DNA from 2 places in the Bradyrhizobium sp. NBAIM18 genome. Region 2 is predicted to be linked to the other one. Evidence: predicted binding sites of a transcription regulator. Region 2 holds the regulator's gene; the other holds the start of a gene.

Region 1 (8,469 bases), on a different contig from region 2:
CTGTCGGTGCGCTCGCTCGTCGCGACCATCACCTTCATGGCGGCCGGCATGGCGACAGTGTTCTTGATGCGGCACTGGAGCTGAAGGCGATGGCAATCCTGGTTCAATTCGCGATCGGGCTGGTCTTCGGCCTCGGCCTCATCATCTCCGGCATGTCGGACCCAGCGAAAGTGCTGAACTTCCTGGACGTCGCCGGCATTCCGGCAGGGACATGGGATGCAAGCCTCGCCTTCGTGATGGCGGGCGCGGTGGCCGTGACCTTCATCGGCTTCAGCCGCGTTCTCAAGCTTCCGCGTCCATTCTTCGCTGATCGCTTCTATCTGCCGACGCGGCGAGACATCGATCCCAGGATCGTCGCAGGTCCGGCGATCTTCGGTTTCGGCTGGGGGCTGGTAGGCTTTTGCCCGGGGCCGGCGCTGACCGCGCTCGGATTTGGCTCGCTCTCCGCCGTCATCTTCGTCGTGGCGATGTGCGCCGGCATGGTGCTCGCCCGCTTCATCGCTCAGCTGCCGTCATCGACGCGCTACATCACGCCGGCCGATCCACTCGAAACCTGAGGTCACGGGACCGGGCGAATAGTCTCGCCCGGTCTCCGACCATCAAGCCTTCATCGCTCACCAGCTACCGACGCCGACGCTGACGCCGGGCGCGCGAATGCCGACGCCGGCGCGCGGGCCGTCATCGTAGTGGCGATGATAGCTCCGGCGCTCATAGTAGCGGTCGCGCGGCATGTAATTGTAGGAATCGCGCACGATCACGCGCGACCCGCCGCGCGTGCGATAGCAGCGACCATCCTCGTCGCAGACGAGTCGCACCTGCTGCACGAGATCCGGATTGGTGTATTCGCTGGTCGTATAGATATCGGAAGCCTTGGCCCCCGAGGCGGCGGCCAAGGCCCCCACGCCTGCCAGCAGCGCAATAGTCAACGTCCTCATCATGTCCTCCTCGAAACTGCCCTCGGCGGTAACAAGAAGGGGAGGCGGTGATCGTTCCGGGTCATCTACAGGTTTTTCCCGGAACCTGTCGTCAGGGGCGGGTTCCTAGATCGGCTCGTAAGTCTCCGTGCCGCAGATGTCGTCGGCGTCGGCGCGGCGACGGTCCACGACCTTGCCGCCGTTGATCGTCACGATGTAGGTTTGGACGCCGAGCGGCGTCCCGGTCGCCGAGGTCAGCTGCGCGCGGACGCACGCGGTCCAGCCCGGTCCTCGCAGCTCACGATGCGGCGGCGCGACGTGAACCTCGCGCGGATAGGATGTTGCAAGAAAGACGACGTCAATCTGCTCGCGCACCACGCGCTTGACGTCCGGCGGCGCTTCCGGCGGCGGCTGCTCGGCCTCCTTCATGCGCATGAACTCCGGCACCGGTGCGCGGCTGTCGGCAAAGCCGCAGGCACCGAGCGCAAGCGCGCCAGCGAGTAGCGCCGCATGAGCAATGATCTGCAACATCCGTGAAGGTCCCCTGCGGGCCAACAGATAGGCACGATTGCGATCCGACGAAGTCCGGGCCGATCAAGATTTGCTGAAGTCTCGGAACCCGCGGCATTGCTATTCCGCGGTTGCGGGCTCGTTTGTACCCCACGCGAGGGGGATTGCTGCAATGCGGATTTTGGCCATCGCGGCCGCGGTGCTGGCGGTGACCGCCGGCTCAGTGCAGGCGCCAGCCCAATGAAGCCGCCAAGCCGATCGACAACAGTCCCAAGATCGACGAGAAGACCTACAAGGCCGCTCTCGAGCGCATTCCGAGCCCAAGGACAGGTACGACCCCTGGGGCGGCGCCCGCCCGGGCGAGCCTGCCAAGAAACCGAAATGACGGGAGGCGGATGGCGCGGACCTGTATTTCAGGTTTGGCGAAGCGTCGTCGCTCCTGTCGCGCGCAATCGATCACCCGGGCGGACGAATCGTTGCGGGCCATCATCGATCGCGATCGTCACGCGCGTGATTGCGCGCCTGCTGGCAACCGTCGCCGTCGTATCGAAGCAATCAGGATCGTGTTGTGCATGCGATGCGAACCTTCGTTCACATCGCGCCCGCTATTGCACGAAAGCGAGGCCGACGCGCTTGTCGCTGCGCCAAACTGTGCGACAATGCCGTACGAAATCGTCACACGCGATCGAGAGCGTGACCGATTGCGGCAACATGACGGGAGTGTCGAGGTCGATCGCCACGCCGCCCGCCGACATGTTTCGCACTGTGCAAGGAATGCCGCTGTTTTCAAAGGTGATCTTTCCGCCCTTGAAAACACGGTGACGTTGCGATGTGCGCTTCTCAATCATCCGCGTTAGTCCTGCCGATGAGTAGGAAATAGTGCAGAGAAATTACGTTGAACTAAACTCAATACTGGCGCTACTTGCACGGCGTTTCAGGCTTTGTTTACGACGTTGGAGCGGCGAGCCGCTCCCACGAACCTGCCCAAAGAGCCTATACAAGTGCCTTTCCTTTATGGTGCGACGCGCCGATGGAGATATTGATGAAGACTTCGCTTTCGATTTTGTTCGCCGCAGCGCTCTCGCTGGCCTCGATGCCCGCCCACGCCGTCAAGTGGGACCTCTCGACCATGACCTGCAAGCAGTTCCTCGAGAGCGGCGAGGACAACATCGGCGTCGTGCTGACCTGGATGGACGGCTGGTACAAGGGCGACGAGGACAACGCGATCATCGACACCGACGTCTTCATCGAGAATGCCAAGAAGTTCGGCGCCTATTGCGGAAAGAATCCGACCGTCAGCGTCGTCACTGCGGCCGACGAGATCCTCGGCAAGTGACATTGCCGTCGCAATGACGGCAAGCGCGATCGCGCTTGCTGTCCCGACACGATTTCCATCGAGAGCCGCGTCGAGCCTTGCGCTTCGCGCGGCTCTCTTGTTTTCAGGGCGCGTTCACCCCGGCAGCATCGCGAACGCGCTCGACACCATCGCGGCCGGCTTGCCGTCGGCGGCCGAGAGCAGCGTGACGCGGCCAAAGCTCATGGTGCGCCCGAGCCGCACCACGCGCGCGTCCGCCAGCACGTCGGACGCGGCGATCGCGCGCATGAAATGCGTGGTCTGATCGACCGTGGTCATGGGACGGTAGCCGCGATTGGCCGCGAGGATCGCGATCACCATTGCGGTATCGGCGAGCGCCATCAGGGCCTGGCCGCAGACCACGCCGCCATTGCGGCACAGCCGCTCCGAAAACGGCATGCGCAGCAGCGCGCCGGGCTGCCAATCCGGGACGTCCGCGCGCGGCACATGCTCGATGCGCTCGACCGCGAGGTTGAGGTCCTGGACCCAGGGCGCAAAGACCTCGCCGAGGATGCGTCTGGCGTCGGCGAGGCCGAACTCGGCTTCTGGCTGCGTTTGCATTGCTGTCGCGCTCTCCTGTGTTGCCGGATGTTTCGCCGCATTGTGCGCGCATCGGCGAGGCAAAGTCACCCGGTCTGGCGCCGGCCGCCTCGGCTTGAAAATGCCTGACTTGGCCCGATATGATGCCTGGCTTGGGTAGGGGTGGATGATGTTGCGTCGCTGTATCCTCGTCTTTGGCATGGGCCTGCTCGGTCTCGCGCTGAGCGGGTGCACCAAATGCGGTCCGATCTGGGACGATTGGCTGCAGTCGCCCAAATCATGCCGATCGGATCGGCACTAGCGGCCACCGGGTCGTGCCGGGCTGACGAGGATGAGACGGCGCGGGGCGATCCGCGCCTCATGGAAGACTTAAGGAGTGGATGATGAAGCTTTTCCGTTTGGCCGCGGTGCTGGCCGTGCTGGCGGGACCTGCCTACGCGCAAATGCCCAACATCAATTTAATGCAGGATGCCCCGAGCAAGTCGCCGGAGGAGAAGGCCATCGAGGCCGAACGTGAGAAGGCCTACAAGGAAACACTGAAGAAGATTCCGGATACCAAGGCGTCCAGCGATCCCTGGGGCGGCATGCGCGCCGAACAGCCGAAGCAGCCGGCGGCGCCGAAGGCGTCGGCCGCGACCAGTGCGCCGAAGAAGGCCAAGAGCGGGACGGCCGCCAACTGACCCGTTCCGGGGAGGCACAATGCTCCTCGGAAGGACTCCTTTTGATCCGGCCCGCGCCCTACATTGTCCGTAGCGTAGTGCGCAGAGGAAGGCAGGACATGGCCGATCGTCCGCGGGATCTCGCCGAGCGGATGGCGCGCCGGCGCAAGGCGGCCGGCAAGCCCGGCCAGTCCGCCGGCGACGGCTATCTGCGCGAGACCTTCACGCTGCCGCGGGCGGCGGCGCGGGAGCGGGCGCAGGCCTTCTTCGCCCGCTACCCCAAGGCCGGCTATATGAGCGAGGTCGAGACCTGGCGCGAATTGCCCGGCGGCGATATCGAGTTCACCATGCGTCGGCTGCCCAGCGCCGACTGACGCCCGCTATGACGCAGAACGCGAAACGGTTCAGGCCGTCTTTCGCCCGATCGCCTTCAGCTCGCCTGCAAACATGTTGGTCGTCGCAATATTCCGCAGAAAGCAAAATGTCGCCCGCGGGCTCCGTGGTTCTCCGACCATGAACAAAGTTCCTGGAGCCCGGCCGCGATGTGTTCGGCAGGCGCGGGTTCAACCAGCGCCGCCGGATCCGCTTTAGGTTAACGGCATGTGCCTTGCTTGCTGATCACGGCAAGCAACCATGGGCGCCTCATGCTCGGCATTCCCCGCCGCTACTCGCATTTCGTCTTCGGCATCATCCAATCCGGTCTGACCTCGCTGATCGCGGCAGGAGTAGCCAGCTTTCCCGCCGGCAGCCCAATGCTGTTCGTGCGGCACTGGATGGCGTCCTGGCTGATCGCATGGGCCGCGATGCTGCCGGTCGTGCTGCTGGCGGCGCCCGCGATCCGCGCCTTCTCGCTGCGCCTGACCCAGGAGGAGCGGGAGCCCCGCGCCGGCCGGTAGCCGGGCGAGCTAGCCGGCTGCTGACGACAGCAGGCGCGCGAGGCCGCACACTGGCCCCGTACCGGTCCCAATTTCGACATCCGTCCGCACCACTGCGGACACACCCGTCGGCAAGATTTTATCCGTTCGGCGCAGCCATGGGGGAAACGTGGCCCGCCGGAAACGGGGTGGCATCATATGGATAACGTAGAGCGGTCATTTGCCGCCGCGACGGCGGCTGGCTTCGTCGTGCTGGTGATAGGCCTGATTCTGCTGGCGGTGCTCTAGCAGCCGGGCCGTCCCATCGACGGCGCCGGCCCGCCTTGCCTCGCAAAAGTGGCAAAACAACCCCATGCACAGTAGGGGTCCTGGCGATTTCATCGCTCGCCAATGGGTCGCTGGTAGTATTTAGCTACCTACTGCATCCGCGGTCGCGGCGCCCCGACCGGCGATGCCCGATCGGAGGTTCCGGCCAAGGACCGGAGCGGAGTGCCGCATCGCGGGCGGGCTTGGCCCGCTCCGGACAGCGGTCCTGGCGGCGCCTAATGAACTTTGATCTCGTTCAGCGGCAGATGGAGCTCGGCGGCGCGCTCTTCGCGGTCCTTCTTGCGGAACTCGTTTTCCTTGCGCTCGAACTTCACCATCTCCTCGTGGGCGGCGTCCAGCAGCGGCTTTCGCCTCAGCGTATCGTGGTGCGTGTCGTTGTTCGTCATGACCAGAGATCCCCAAAAGTTGCGGTCCCATCCCCACAGAAGGCCCGAGACCGCGAAAAGGTTCGGTGCCGCAGGATTACGGAAACATGACGGCGCCCAGTCGCGCGTCGTTGATGTCGGTCAGGGTCGTTTGAGGAACCGGTGCGGGCCCGGCTATTCCGGCGGCTGCAGCCCCGGCGATTTGACCCAATCGTTCAGATGATTGGCAACGTCGGCCTGGCGCGCCTTCTTGAGCAGCGCGTCCCGCTCCGGCCCGGGAGGTAGCTTGGACGCCTGCTCGCGGACCTGCTTCACCCATGCCGACAGCCGGTCCTGAAGGGTCAGTTGCTGCTTGAAACGTCGTCGCTTCAACATGGCGCGCTCTTTCCGTGCGAGGAGGCGGGAGCGCGAGGTCAGCGGTCTCATCACCGATAGTGGCCACGGTCCGCGCGGTGATGATGCATTAGGATCCAGAAACGGATCCGCGTCTGTTCAGTTGTGCACTCAGTGCGGACGGCGTGACGATCCAGCATGGCAGGTTCGACCAGCTCCGTTGTCTGTTGGTCCAGTTAGAAAGACAAAATCCGCAAAAGAACATATTGCGAACTGAGAACAAATAGGGTACATTGCTTTTATCGCCGAGCTGCCTCGCAACCGTTTGTCCCTCACGCGAATCCTCGCCATAAGGAGCACGACCCAATGTCCGCAACTGCCCTGCGTATCGTCGAAGGATCCTCCATGGACAAGAGTAAAGCTCTGGCCGCCGCGCTCTCCCAGATCGAGCGGCAGTTCGGCAAGGGCTCGGTGATGAAGCTCGGCAAGAACGACCGCTCCATGGACATCGAGGCGGTGTCCTCCGGCTCGCTCGGGCTCGATATCGCGCTCGGCATCGGCGGCCTGCCCAAGGGACGCATCGTCGAGATCTACGGGCCGGAATCCTCGGGCAAGACCACGCTGGCGCTGCATACGGTGGCGGAAGCGCAGAAGAAGGGTGGCATCTGCGCCTTCATCGATGCCGAGCACGCGCTCGATCCGGTCTATGCCCGCAAGCTCGGCGTCAACATCGACGAGCTCCTGATCTCGCAGCCCGACACCGGCGAGCAGGCGCTGGAGATCTGCGACACCCTGGTGCGCTCGGGCGCCGTCGATGTTCTCGTGGTCGATTCGGTCGCGGCGCTGGTGCCGAAGGCCGAGCTCGAAGGCGAGATGGGCGATGCGCTGCCGGGCCTGCAGGCCCGTCTGATGAGCCAGGCGCTGCGCAAGCTGACGGCCTCCATCAACAAATCCAACACCATGGTGATCTTCATCAACCAGATCCGCATGAAGATCGGTGTGATGTACGGCTCGCCGGAAACCACCACCGGCGGCAATGCGCTGAAATTCTACGCCTCCGTCCGCCTCGACATCCGCCGCATCGGCGCGATCAAGGAGCGCGACGAGGTGGTCGGCAACACCACGCGCGTCAAGGTGGTCAAGAACAAGCTGGCGCCGCCGTTCAAGCAGGTCGAGTTCGACATCATGTACGGCGAGGGCGTCTCCAAGATGGGCGAGATCCTCGATCTCGGCGTCAAGGCCGGCATCGTCGAGAAGTCGGGCGCCTGGTTCTCCTATGACAGCCAGCGCCTCGGCCAGGGCCGCGAGAACGCGAAGGCGTTCCTCAAGGGCAACCCCGATATCACCGCCAAGATCGAGACCGCGATCCGCCAGAACTCCGGCCTGATCGCCGAGCAGATCCTGGCCGGCACGCCGGAGCGCGACGCCGACGGCGAGGAGCCGGCGGACGAGTAGGACCTAACGCGAAATTTTTCGCGAGGAGCGGGCACTGAGGACGTTGAGTTGCCGACGTCTTCGGTGCCCGTTTCGTGTTGCGTGAGGGCGCGTCGACGATGAAGCGTGTGATTCTGACTAGTTCGTCCGGCGTTGGTCTCACCTATGCCGGTCGTGCTGACATGGTCGTCCCGTTGATCTTTCGGTTCGTTTGGGGGCCGTTGCCTACGTCGCACCACCTCGAGGACTATCTTACGGGAGGCTATTACAGGGGCGATCCGGAGGTGCGGTGGTCCGATCTTGTTGGCCGGTTGCCTCAGACCGGTCTCGCGCACAAGGAGACTGGCCTGGTTTGGTTTTGCGAGACCTATGGCGTCGAGTTCATCGAGCTGTGGTTCGACCCTGAGCCTAACAGTCAATTGCAACTGATCTGGATCCTGGACTATTTGCGGTCCCATCCATCGATCACCCATTGTCTGAGACTGCGACGGGTCAATTTCGATCTGCGCGAAGCGGACGGCCCGCAACTTCGCGATCGTACGGTGCGGGAATCGGAGATCGCAGAGTGCGACTTCGAGATAGCCAACATGGCCTGGGAGGCGTATCGGGCGCCGACGCCTGAACTTTGCTTCGGGTTGCTGACAAGGGATTTACCCAGGCTACCTTTCCTGAAGCCGGCTCTGGAAGCGTTGCTAGCTGAACTGCCGTCACCAATCACCGGATTGGGTGCGACGGAGGCGCGGCTTATCGAGCTGATTGCAAGGGGGCACAACCGTACAAAAGAACTGTTTCAGCCGGGCGGGCTGCTCGAAACGCGCGTGTTCGACCAGTGGGAGCTGGGTCCGTTGCTCGAAGGGCTTGCGTCGGGCCCGATGCCGGCGGTGGCAGGTCTCGATCCGAAACTCGCGACGCTCGCCCCGCACGATGCGCGAGGTCGCAACGCCGCCTATCGTCGGAGCCGGTTGTCGCTGACCGAATTTGGCAAAGCGGTTCTGGAAGGCCGCGAAGATTTCCGTCGCCACAATCCGATTCGACGTTGGTGGGGCGGCACGCTGCTCACCAATGAACGGCTGTGGCGGTGGGATCGCAAAAGCCGGTTGCTGATTGCGCCTTAGCGGCGCACGCAGTGCCGTAGGGCCGAAGGCGTAGTCCACCACC
Region 2 (8,469 bases):
TTCGGAGCCGGCGATCGAGCCGTCATGGGTGAGATCGTCGTTGAGCGCGGGCATGCCGGCGGCCCAGGCGCCGCCGATGCTGCCTTCGCCCCTGGCGATGGACTGCGCCGCATAGCGTGCGGCGAGGTCGGTCTGCGCGCTGCAATCGCCGGCGCGAAAGACCAGCGCCGAACGGTCCTCGTTCGGGACCCAGATCTCGAAGCGTCGCGCAATCGGCGTTGCCTGCGCGGAGAGGAATGTCAGAACCCACGTCTGGTCGGTGCCGGTTCGGTAGGGCACGCCGACGCCGAGATTGATCCCGTCCTTGGCGGCGTCCTCCCAGCGCAGGAAGCTCTTGGCGTCGTGCAGGTCCTTGATGATCAGAGGCAGGCCCGCCTTCCAGGTGCGTCCGGGCAGGCCGAAGCCGCGCGGAAATCTGGTGTGGCGGGAGTTGAATTCGAACATGTCCGCGGTGCCGTAATAGCCATCGACGAGCCCCATCTCATGCGAGAGATCAGGATCGTTGTGCCAGAGTTCGATCGCGCCGACATGCGCCTCGTCGTCGCCGCAGAACAGCACCAGCACGGCTTGCAGGAATTCGCCCGCGAACACCGGCACCGCCACGCCGCAGGTGAGGCCGGCCGCAGCGGCCTGATCGGTCCGCTTGAAATAGGAGTTGGCGAATTTCGTGAGGATGACGGGGTGGCCACAGGCCCAGGCCTTGCCTGGAAGTCCCTCGTCATATCCGAAGTGCAGCTCTTCGCTGACGGCCTTGAACGCGGACAGCCCATCGTCGTAGAGGCCGCCGCCGAATTCCAGCCGCATGCGCGTCCGTTCGGGTACCCAGAGTTCAACGACGCGAATGAAGGTCTTCATCGAGCGTGTCCGCCGCCTCAAACCACGACAGCATCGGTCATTTGGCTGCGGAGCGGACGTTCAAAATGCGGGCAGCACGGCCCAAACTTCGTGCGACGACGAGGCGCGGCGGTGGGCTCGCCGATCGAATGTCCTGAAACACAAACTTACCGGGCTCGCCGGCCTCGGCCGGCGACGGCAATTTCAATCCCGGGCTCGGCCTGTCGGCCGAAGGGCGTCAGCCGATCGGCAGGCGCGTGATCGTGGGCCGCGTGTCGGCGACGATCTGCGGCTTGTGCTCGCGCTCGGGGGCTGGCTGCGTCACCGGCAATTGCAGCACGGTCGCGCGCTGGCCTTCGACGAGCTGCGTCACCAGCACGTATTTGCCGTCGGGGAATTCGATCGCGTCATGATGGCGATCGGGAATGTGCGGGTCGATCTTGCCGAACTTGCCGACGCGAGAGTTCACGGTGCGCGTCCAGATCCAGCGGTTGTCGTAGCGGACGTTGTCGGCGAAAGCGAGCTCCGTCCCCGGCAGGAGACAGACCGCGACGGAGGGATCGGCTTCGGAAGCGAAGCCGCGCGTCGAGGTGCCGCGGAAGGTTGTCGTGACGATCGTCTCGCCGACTTCGGCGGGGCGCGTCGCGACGGCATGCAGGCTGTAGTCACACATCGGGTGCTCCTCATGCTGGGATAGCGACCCGCGTCTCTTTCGAGGCGCAGGCCTCTATCAGAGTGGAAGCATACAACGCTCTGCTCGGTTATGGGCAAATCTGCGGCTCGCGTTCGCAGCACGCGATCACATTATCTTTCCCGGATTCGATAGGAACAAACCTCGCGTCCTTGCATTTGGCCGCAGCTATCAGCACTGCCGGCACAACTCTACCGGCGAAGCAGAGGGAGATTGCTGCGCGCCTGCACGGGCGAATGTCGCGCGGGAAGATGGACCGGACAGCTGGCGCAGAACCAGACAAACCATCCGGCCGGAGCGGACAAACCTCCGCTCCAATCCTGGATCGACGATACCGATCGAAGCGCGCGCGGCGCTGGATGCTTTCGGTATCAGTACTTCCGGTAAAGCCCGATCAGCTTGCCCTGGATCTTCACGCGGTTCGGCGGAAGAATGCGGACCTCGTAGGCGGCATTGGCGGGCTCGAGCGCGATCGAGGCGCCGCGGCGGCGGAAGCGCTTGAGCGTGGCCTCCTCGTCGTCGATCAATGCCACCACGATGTCGCCGGTATTGGCGGTCTCGTTGCGCTGGATCAGCGCCATGTCGCCGTCGAGGATGCCGGCCTCGACCATCGAATCGCCGCGCACTTCGAGCGCGTAGTGCTCGCCCGAGCCGAGCATGTCCGGCGGCACGCTGATGGTATGGCTGCGGGTCTGCAGCGCCTCGATCGGCGTGCCGGCGGCGATGCGGCCCATCACGGGCACCGCGACGGGGCGCTCGCCCTCGTCCGCAGGCGGGCTGGAGCTCGCGCGCACCTTGCCGAGATTGCCCTCGATCACGCTCGGGGTGAAGCCACGGCGATTGCCGGCGGCGGCCTGGAGCTCGGGCAGCTTGATCACCTCGATGGCACGGGCGCGGTTGGGCAGGCGGCGAATGAAGCCGCGCTCCTCGAGCGCAGTGATCAGGCGATGGATGCCTGACTTCGAGCGCAGGTCGAGCGCATCCTTCATCTCGTCGAAGGACGGCGGCACGCCGCTTTCCTTCAGACGTTCGCTGATGAACCGCAGAAGCTCGTATTGTTTGCGCGTCAACATCTCGACCAAAGTCCCCCGGTTGATGTCGTTCGATTCCGACACGATGAAGCCGGCACTAAGCCGCTACATCCTCGAAACAAATCATGAACGGACACTATATGTTCGATATGTGTTCCGCAACTGCTTAATTTATGGTGAACGCGGCCAAGCTCGCGGAATGCGTGTGGCTGGGCGGCTCAGACGGGCAGCCGGAGCACCTCGCAAGGCGTGCCGGCCTCGGCCTTCGGCGCGAACGGTGCGCGCACCAGAAGTACCTGTGCCGCAGCGAGATTCGCAAGAAGGGAGGAGTCCTGATGGCTGACCGGAAGGGCGACGCGCGTGCCGTCGTCGCGCTCCTCCAGCCGCGCACGCAGATAGTCCTCGCGCTGGTCGTTGGCGGCGAGATCGCGGCCCAGCACGGCGCGCTCGCGCCGATGATGAATCGCTGAACGGCCCGACAGGGCGCGAATCAAGGGGACCATGAACAGGAAGGCGCACACGTAGGACGACACGGGATTGCCGGGCAGGCCAATCACGCGCATCGCGCCTATCCGACCGTGCATCATCGGCTTGCCCGGCCGGATCGCGATCTTCCAGAACGCCATCGCGATGCCTTCGCCCTTGAGCGCCTGCTGGACCAGGTCGTGGTCGCCGACCGAGGCACCGCCGGTCGTGATCAGGATGTCGGCGCCGCTCTCGCGCGCGCGGCGGATGCCGGCGGACGTCGCCTCCAGTGTATCGGCGGCAATTCCGAGGTCGATGGTCTCGGCGCCCTCGCTGCGGGCGAGCGCATGCAGGGCATAGCCGTTGGAATAGACGATCTGGCCGCGACCAGGCGTGGTGCCCGGCATCACGAGCTCGTCGCCGGTGGCGAGAACGGCAACCCTCGGGCGGCGGATGATGGCGAGATGCGGATGATTCATTCCGGCGGCGAGGGCGAGATCGCGCTCGGTGAGGCGGATTCCCTTGCGCAGCAGCACGTCGCCTTCGCGGAAGTCGACGCCTGCAGGGCGGATGTGCCGGCCGAAAATGGCGGCTTCCTTGATCGTGACATGTTTGCCGTCGGCAGCCGTGTCCTCCTGGATCACGACGGCATCGGCGCCGTCGGGAACGACGCCGCCGGTGAAGATCCGCACGGCTTCGCCGGGGCCGACGCTTCCCGCGAACGGCCGGCCCGCCGCGACCTCGCCGACGACGGTCAACCTCGAATCGTTTGCCGCGTCGGCCGTGCGCACGGCATAGCCGTCCATCGCCGACATCGCCTCCGGCGGCTGCGTGCGCCGCGCCGCTACATCGCGGGCGAGCACACGATGGTAGGCCTCGTCGAGGCAAACCATCTGTTCAGCCAGCGGCTCGACGCCGGCCAGCACCGCGGCAAGCGCGTCAGAAACCGGCATCAGGGCCACGGGCGAACTCCTGCTGAGCACATCAGTCAATGGGCGGCGAGAGTTCTAGCCGAGTGCAGGCGTGAGGCAAAGCAGCACGCGGGATGATTTATCCTGCGTGATCGCGGGGTGGAGGAGGTCGGCTCAACTCTGCCGCGTCATGATGCGGAAGGCGAGACAGACCGGAACGAGGATTGCCATGGCAAGGACGAGAATGACGAGCGCCACGGCCAACATCGTTCAACGCCCCGTCGGATCGCCCGGACTGATGTCCGCGACGTCGGGCGGCTTGGGACCCTGATCCTTGTCCGGCAGCGGGTCCGCCTGGGATTTTAGGTCGGCGGCCTTGCTGATCAGCTTGGCGGAGAGGTCAGAATCCGAGGTGGTTCTGGCGAATTCGAGCAGGAGAGAGGCTTGCTTGGTGAGATAGGTCTTGCCCAGCACGTCGATCAGTCCAATGTAGAAGTCCCAACGGACTCATGAGTCCGAAGGGTGGTATTCCGTTCCCGGAACTCTGTATAAAAATGCACAAAGTGATCAGGTTCCACATTTTCAGCAGTTTTTGTTCCGGCAAGTGAGCGCGCTCCGGGCTTTCCCGCGGCTCAGATCCCCAGTGCTTTCAATGCGTTCCCGACATCACGCGGCGAGGTGACATGCACGGCGGTCAACCCGCGCGCCCGCGCTCCCTCGATGTTCTCGGCGAGGTCGTCGAAGAACACGATGCGCTCGGCCGGCACGCCGATCGCCGCCACGACATGGTCGAAGGCCTCGGCATCCGGTTTGCGCAGGCCGATGCTGGAGGACAGATACAGCTCGCGGAAATGGCCGAGCAGACCGGCATATTCCTTCGAGAAATGGTCGACGTGCGGCCGATTGGTGTTGGAGAAGGCGTAGAGCGGCATCTGCTTCGCCGCGCGCGGCAGCAGCTCGGCGATATCAGGCATCTCGCCGGCGAAAATCGCGTTCCAGCCTTCCAGGAATTGCGCATCCGAGATGCCGATCCCGAGCGAGGACCGCAGCGAGGCGAAATAGTCCGCATCGCTGATCTTGCCCATCTCATGCAACCGGTAGGCCTCGTCGCGCACATAGCGCGCGATGATGGCCTCGGGCTGGCAGCCGGCATGTCCCGCCCAGCAGGCGATCGCCTTGGAGAAGTCGATGTCGAGCACAACGCGCCCGAGGTCGAACAGCAGCGCATCCGCGCTGCCGGGAGAGAGCGATGTCATTGCGTCCTTTTCACTTCGGTATGGCGCGTCAGTAACGATAGGGCTCGTGGTCGAACAGCGGGAACGCGCTGAACACGCTGGGCGCGTTGGTGGCGGCCGCCGGATGCAGGCAGGATTTGTCGATCTCGGCGAATGAGGTGGCGCCCAGGAGGCCGAGGCAGCGCAGCACCTCGTCTTCAAGCAACTCCAGCATCCGCGCGACGCCGGCTTCGCCGGCTGCCGCCAGCGCCCAGCATTGCAGCCGGCCGATGCCGACGAGGTCGGCGCCCGCCGCGATCGCCTTGACGATGTCGGTGCCGCGGCAAAAGCCGCCGTCGACCATGATCCTGGCGCGGCCCTTCACGGCGTCGACGATCTCCGGCAGCACGTGCATGGCGCCGCGGCCGTGGTCGAGCTGGCGTCCGCCATGGTTGGAGACGTAGATCCACTCGACGCCGTGATCGAGCGCGATCTGCGCATCCTCGGCCGTGGCGATACCCTTGAGGATCAGCGGAATTTTGAACGTGTCCTTGATCATCTTCACGGTCCGCCACTCCAGGCCCTTCTGGAAATCGCCGCCGGTGGCGCGCAGGCGGCTCTCGCGAACGTAGCGCTTGGCGATGTCACGTTCACGACGGCTGTAATGGGCGGTGTCGACGGTCAGGCAGAAGGCGGCATAGGCGTTCTTCTCGGCCCGGCTGACGACGTCGGCGACGAAGGCATCGTCGCCGCGGACATAGAGTTGATAGAGACGCAGTGCATCGGGGGCAGCCTCGGCGGTCGTCTCGAGGCCGGGCTCGGACACCGAGCTCAGCATGTGCGCCGCGCCGAACCTGCCCGCAGCGCGCGCGACGCTCGCCGCGCCATCCGGATCGAAGATCTCGAGTGCGCCGACGGGAGCCAGCACCACCGGCAGACGCAGCTTGCGGCCGAACTGCTCGACGCTGCCGTCGATCCTGCGCACATCGCGCAGCACGCGCGGGCGGAAGGCGATCTCGTCGAGCGCCATGCGGTTGCGCCGCATCGTGGTCTCGGTCTCGGCGGCGCCGACGATGTAGTCCCAGGCATTCTGGTTGAGGTTGGCGCGCGCCTTCCGGATGAACTCGTGCAGGTTCTGGAACGGCTCGTCGCTGGCGCCGAGCTCGACGTTCCGTTCCGGCCGGATGCGGGGCGCTTCATTCATTGTTGTCCTCCCGAGAATTTGAAGTCTTGTCGCCATCGCCTATCGCGTCCGGCCCTCCAAAACCATCCTAAAATCGCATAGCTGCGAAGCGTGGGCGGCCCGGACCGGTGTCGTGTTGCTTCGAAACAGTTTCGGAACGTTGCCAAAAGTTTAGGCCAAGGCGAAGAGATTTCTTCGGTGTACCCGCCAGCGCGGCATCCCGGCCTTGAAGAAACCAGAATGGTATTGTGAGAGATGGACTGGATCGCCATTTGCATGGCGTCTCCCAGCCTCAAGAGAAACGCCAAGCAAAAGGCACCTTCATGCGGAAAACCCTGCTGTTCCCCCTGGGCGCGCTCACGGGAGCGTGCCTGACCCTTTTGGTAGCCAGCCCGCAGGGCGGCGTATGGGCGGCGCGGGCGGCAGTGGGCGCGAATGATGCTTATTCCCAACTCAATCTGTTCGGCGCCGTGTTCGAGCGGGTCAAGGCCAGCTATGTCGAGAAGCCGGACAATGCCAAGCTGATCGAGGGGGCGATCACCGGCATGGTGACCTCGCTCGACCCGCATTCGCGCTACATGAACGCCAAGGCCTGGACCGAGATGCAGGAGACCACGTCCGGCGAGTTCGGCGGACTCGGCATCGAGGTCACGATGGAGGATGGTCTCGTCAAGGTCGTCTCCCCGATCGACGACACGCCGGCTTCGAAGGCCGGCATCATGTCCGGCGACCTCATCGGCAAGATCGACGGCGAGGCCGTGCAGGGCATGACGCTCGAGCAGGCGGTCAACAAGATGAAGGGACCGGTCGACACCAAGACCAAGCTGACCATCATCCGCAAGGGTGCGGATGCGCCGCTCGAGGTTGCGATCACGCGCGAGATCATCCATGTGCGTCCGGTGCGCTTCCGCGTCGAGAACGGCGACATCGGCTATATCCGCATCACCTCGTTCAACGAGCAGACCACCGACGCCCTGAAGAAGGCGATCGCCTCGGTCTCCAAGCAGGTCCCGCCGGAGAAGCTCGCCGGCTACGTGGTTGACCTGCGCAACAATCCGGGCGGCCTGCTCGACCAGGCCGTGTCGGTGTCGAGCGCCTTCCTGCAGCGTGGCGAAGTCGTTTCGACACGCGGCCGCTCTCCGGAAGAAACCCAGCGCTTCACCGCCCATGGTGGCGATCTCACCAAGGGCAAGCCGATCGTGGTGCTGATCAACGGCGGCTCGGCCTCGGCCTCGGAGATCGTTGCCGGTGCGCTGCACGACCACAAGCGCGCGACGTTGATCGGCACGCGATCGTTCGGCAAGGGCTCGGTGCAGACCATCATTCCGCTCGGCTCTGGCAATGGCGCGCTGGCGCTGACCACGGCGCGCTACTACACGCCGTCGGGCCGCTCGATCCAGGCCCAGGGCATCGCGCCCGACATCGAGATCCTCCAGGACGTGCCGCCCGAGCTGAAGGGGCGGATGGACACCATGGCGGAATCCCAGATGCGCGGGCATCTGTCGGCCGACGGCACCGAGCAGACCGGATCGCAGTCCTACGTTCCGCCGGAAGAGAAGGACGACAAGGCTCTGCACGCAGCCTACGACTTCCTCCACGGCGTTACGGCAAATGCCGTCGCGGCCAAGCCAGCGACGAAGTCTGCAGTGCCGAACTAGATCTCACGAAGTTCCGGATCGTCTTTCGCCCGGGAGCGGATGACCGCTTCCGGGCGATTTCGTTTGCAGCTCCGTTTCGGCCTAACCGACCTCGCGGCGGCGGCTCTCGCTGCCTTCGCGCCGGGCGCGCCGGCTGCGGTGCAGCGCGAACAACTCCAGCATCTTGTCGGCCGGCTTGGCAGCGCTGAACAGATAGCCCTGCATCTCGGAGCAGCCGAGCGTGCGCAGCAGGCGCTGCTGCTCCTCGGTCTCGACACCCTCGGCCGTCGTGGTCATGCGACGGGCGGCCGCCAGGTTGACGACGGCCTGAACGATGCTGGCGGAGCCGTCGGGACGGGCGATGTCCTCGACGAAGCAGCGGTCGATCTTGATCTTGTCGAACGGGAAGCGGTGCAGATAGCTCAGCGACGAGTAGCCGGTGCCGAAATCGTCGAGCGCGATGCGCACGCCGATGGCACGAAGCTGGTGCAGGATCGCAAGCG

What was found. The regulator LexA, encoded in region 2, represses DNA repair genes until DNA is damaged. The targets are predictions, from matches to a motif close to TGTTCNNNNTGTGTTCNG.
Region 1: a site for LexA is predicted at 6,135-6,152, ahead of recA (recombinase RecA). Genes of this name have one in related genera too.

The regions. Positions count from the first base shown of each region.
Region 1 is NZ_JADYVO010000004.1:454,708-463,176, reverse strand. Features, by position in the region: gene I6F17_RS12725 (YeeE/YedE family protein) at 1-84, shown strand, start outside; gene I6F17_RS12720 (DUF6691 family protein) at 90-557, shown strand; gene I6F17_RS12715 (hypothetical protein) at 615-938, opposite strand; gene I6F17_RS12710 (hypothetical protein) at 1,041-1,445, opposite strand; partial or broken gene I6F17_RS12705 (hypothetical protein) at 1,597-1,809, shown strand; gene I6F17_RS12700 (PilZ domain-containing protein) at 2,030-2,272, opposite strand; gene I6F17_RS12695 (HdeA family protein) at 2,467-2,760, shown strand; gene I6F17_RS12690 (PaaI family thioesterase) at 2,875-3,339, opposite strand; gene I6F17_RS12685 (hypothetical protein) at 3,702-3,998, shown strand; gene I6F17_RS12680 (hypothetical protein) at 4,097-4,351, shown strand; gene I6F17_RS12675 (DUF2798 domain-containing protein) at 4,622-4,873, shown strand; gene I6F17_RS12670 (hypothetical protein) at 5,395-5,565, opposite strand; gene I6F17_RS12665 (hypothetical protein) at 5,719-5,919, opposite strand; gene recA (recombinase RecA) at 6,244-7,332, shown strand; gene I6F17_RS12655 (hypothetical protein) at 7,431-8,426, shown strand.
Region 2 is NZ_JADYVO010000007.1:164,696-173,164, reverse strand. Features, by position in the region: gene I6F17_RS17970 (GAF domain-containing protein) at 1-855, opposite strand, end outside; gene I6F17_RS17965 (hypothetical protein) at 1,073-1,507, opposite strand; gene lexA (transcriptional repressor LexA) at 1,897-2,598, opposite strand; gene glp (gephyrin-like molybdotransferase Glp) at 2,775-3,983, opposite strand; gene I6F17_RS17950 (hypothetical protein) at 4,203-4,406, opposite strand; gene I6F17_RS17945 (HAD family phosphatase) at 4,565-5,188, opposite strand; gene I6F17_RS17940 (alpha-hydroxy acid oxidase) at 5,217-6,350, opposite strand; gene I6F17_RS17935 (S41 family peptidase) at 6,653-7,987, shown strand; gene I6F17_RS17930 (EAL domain-containing protein) at 8,069-8,469, opposite strand, start outside.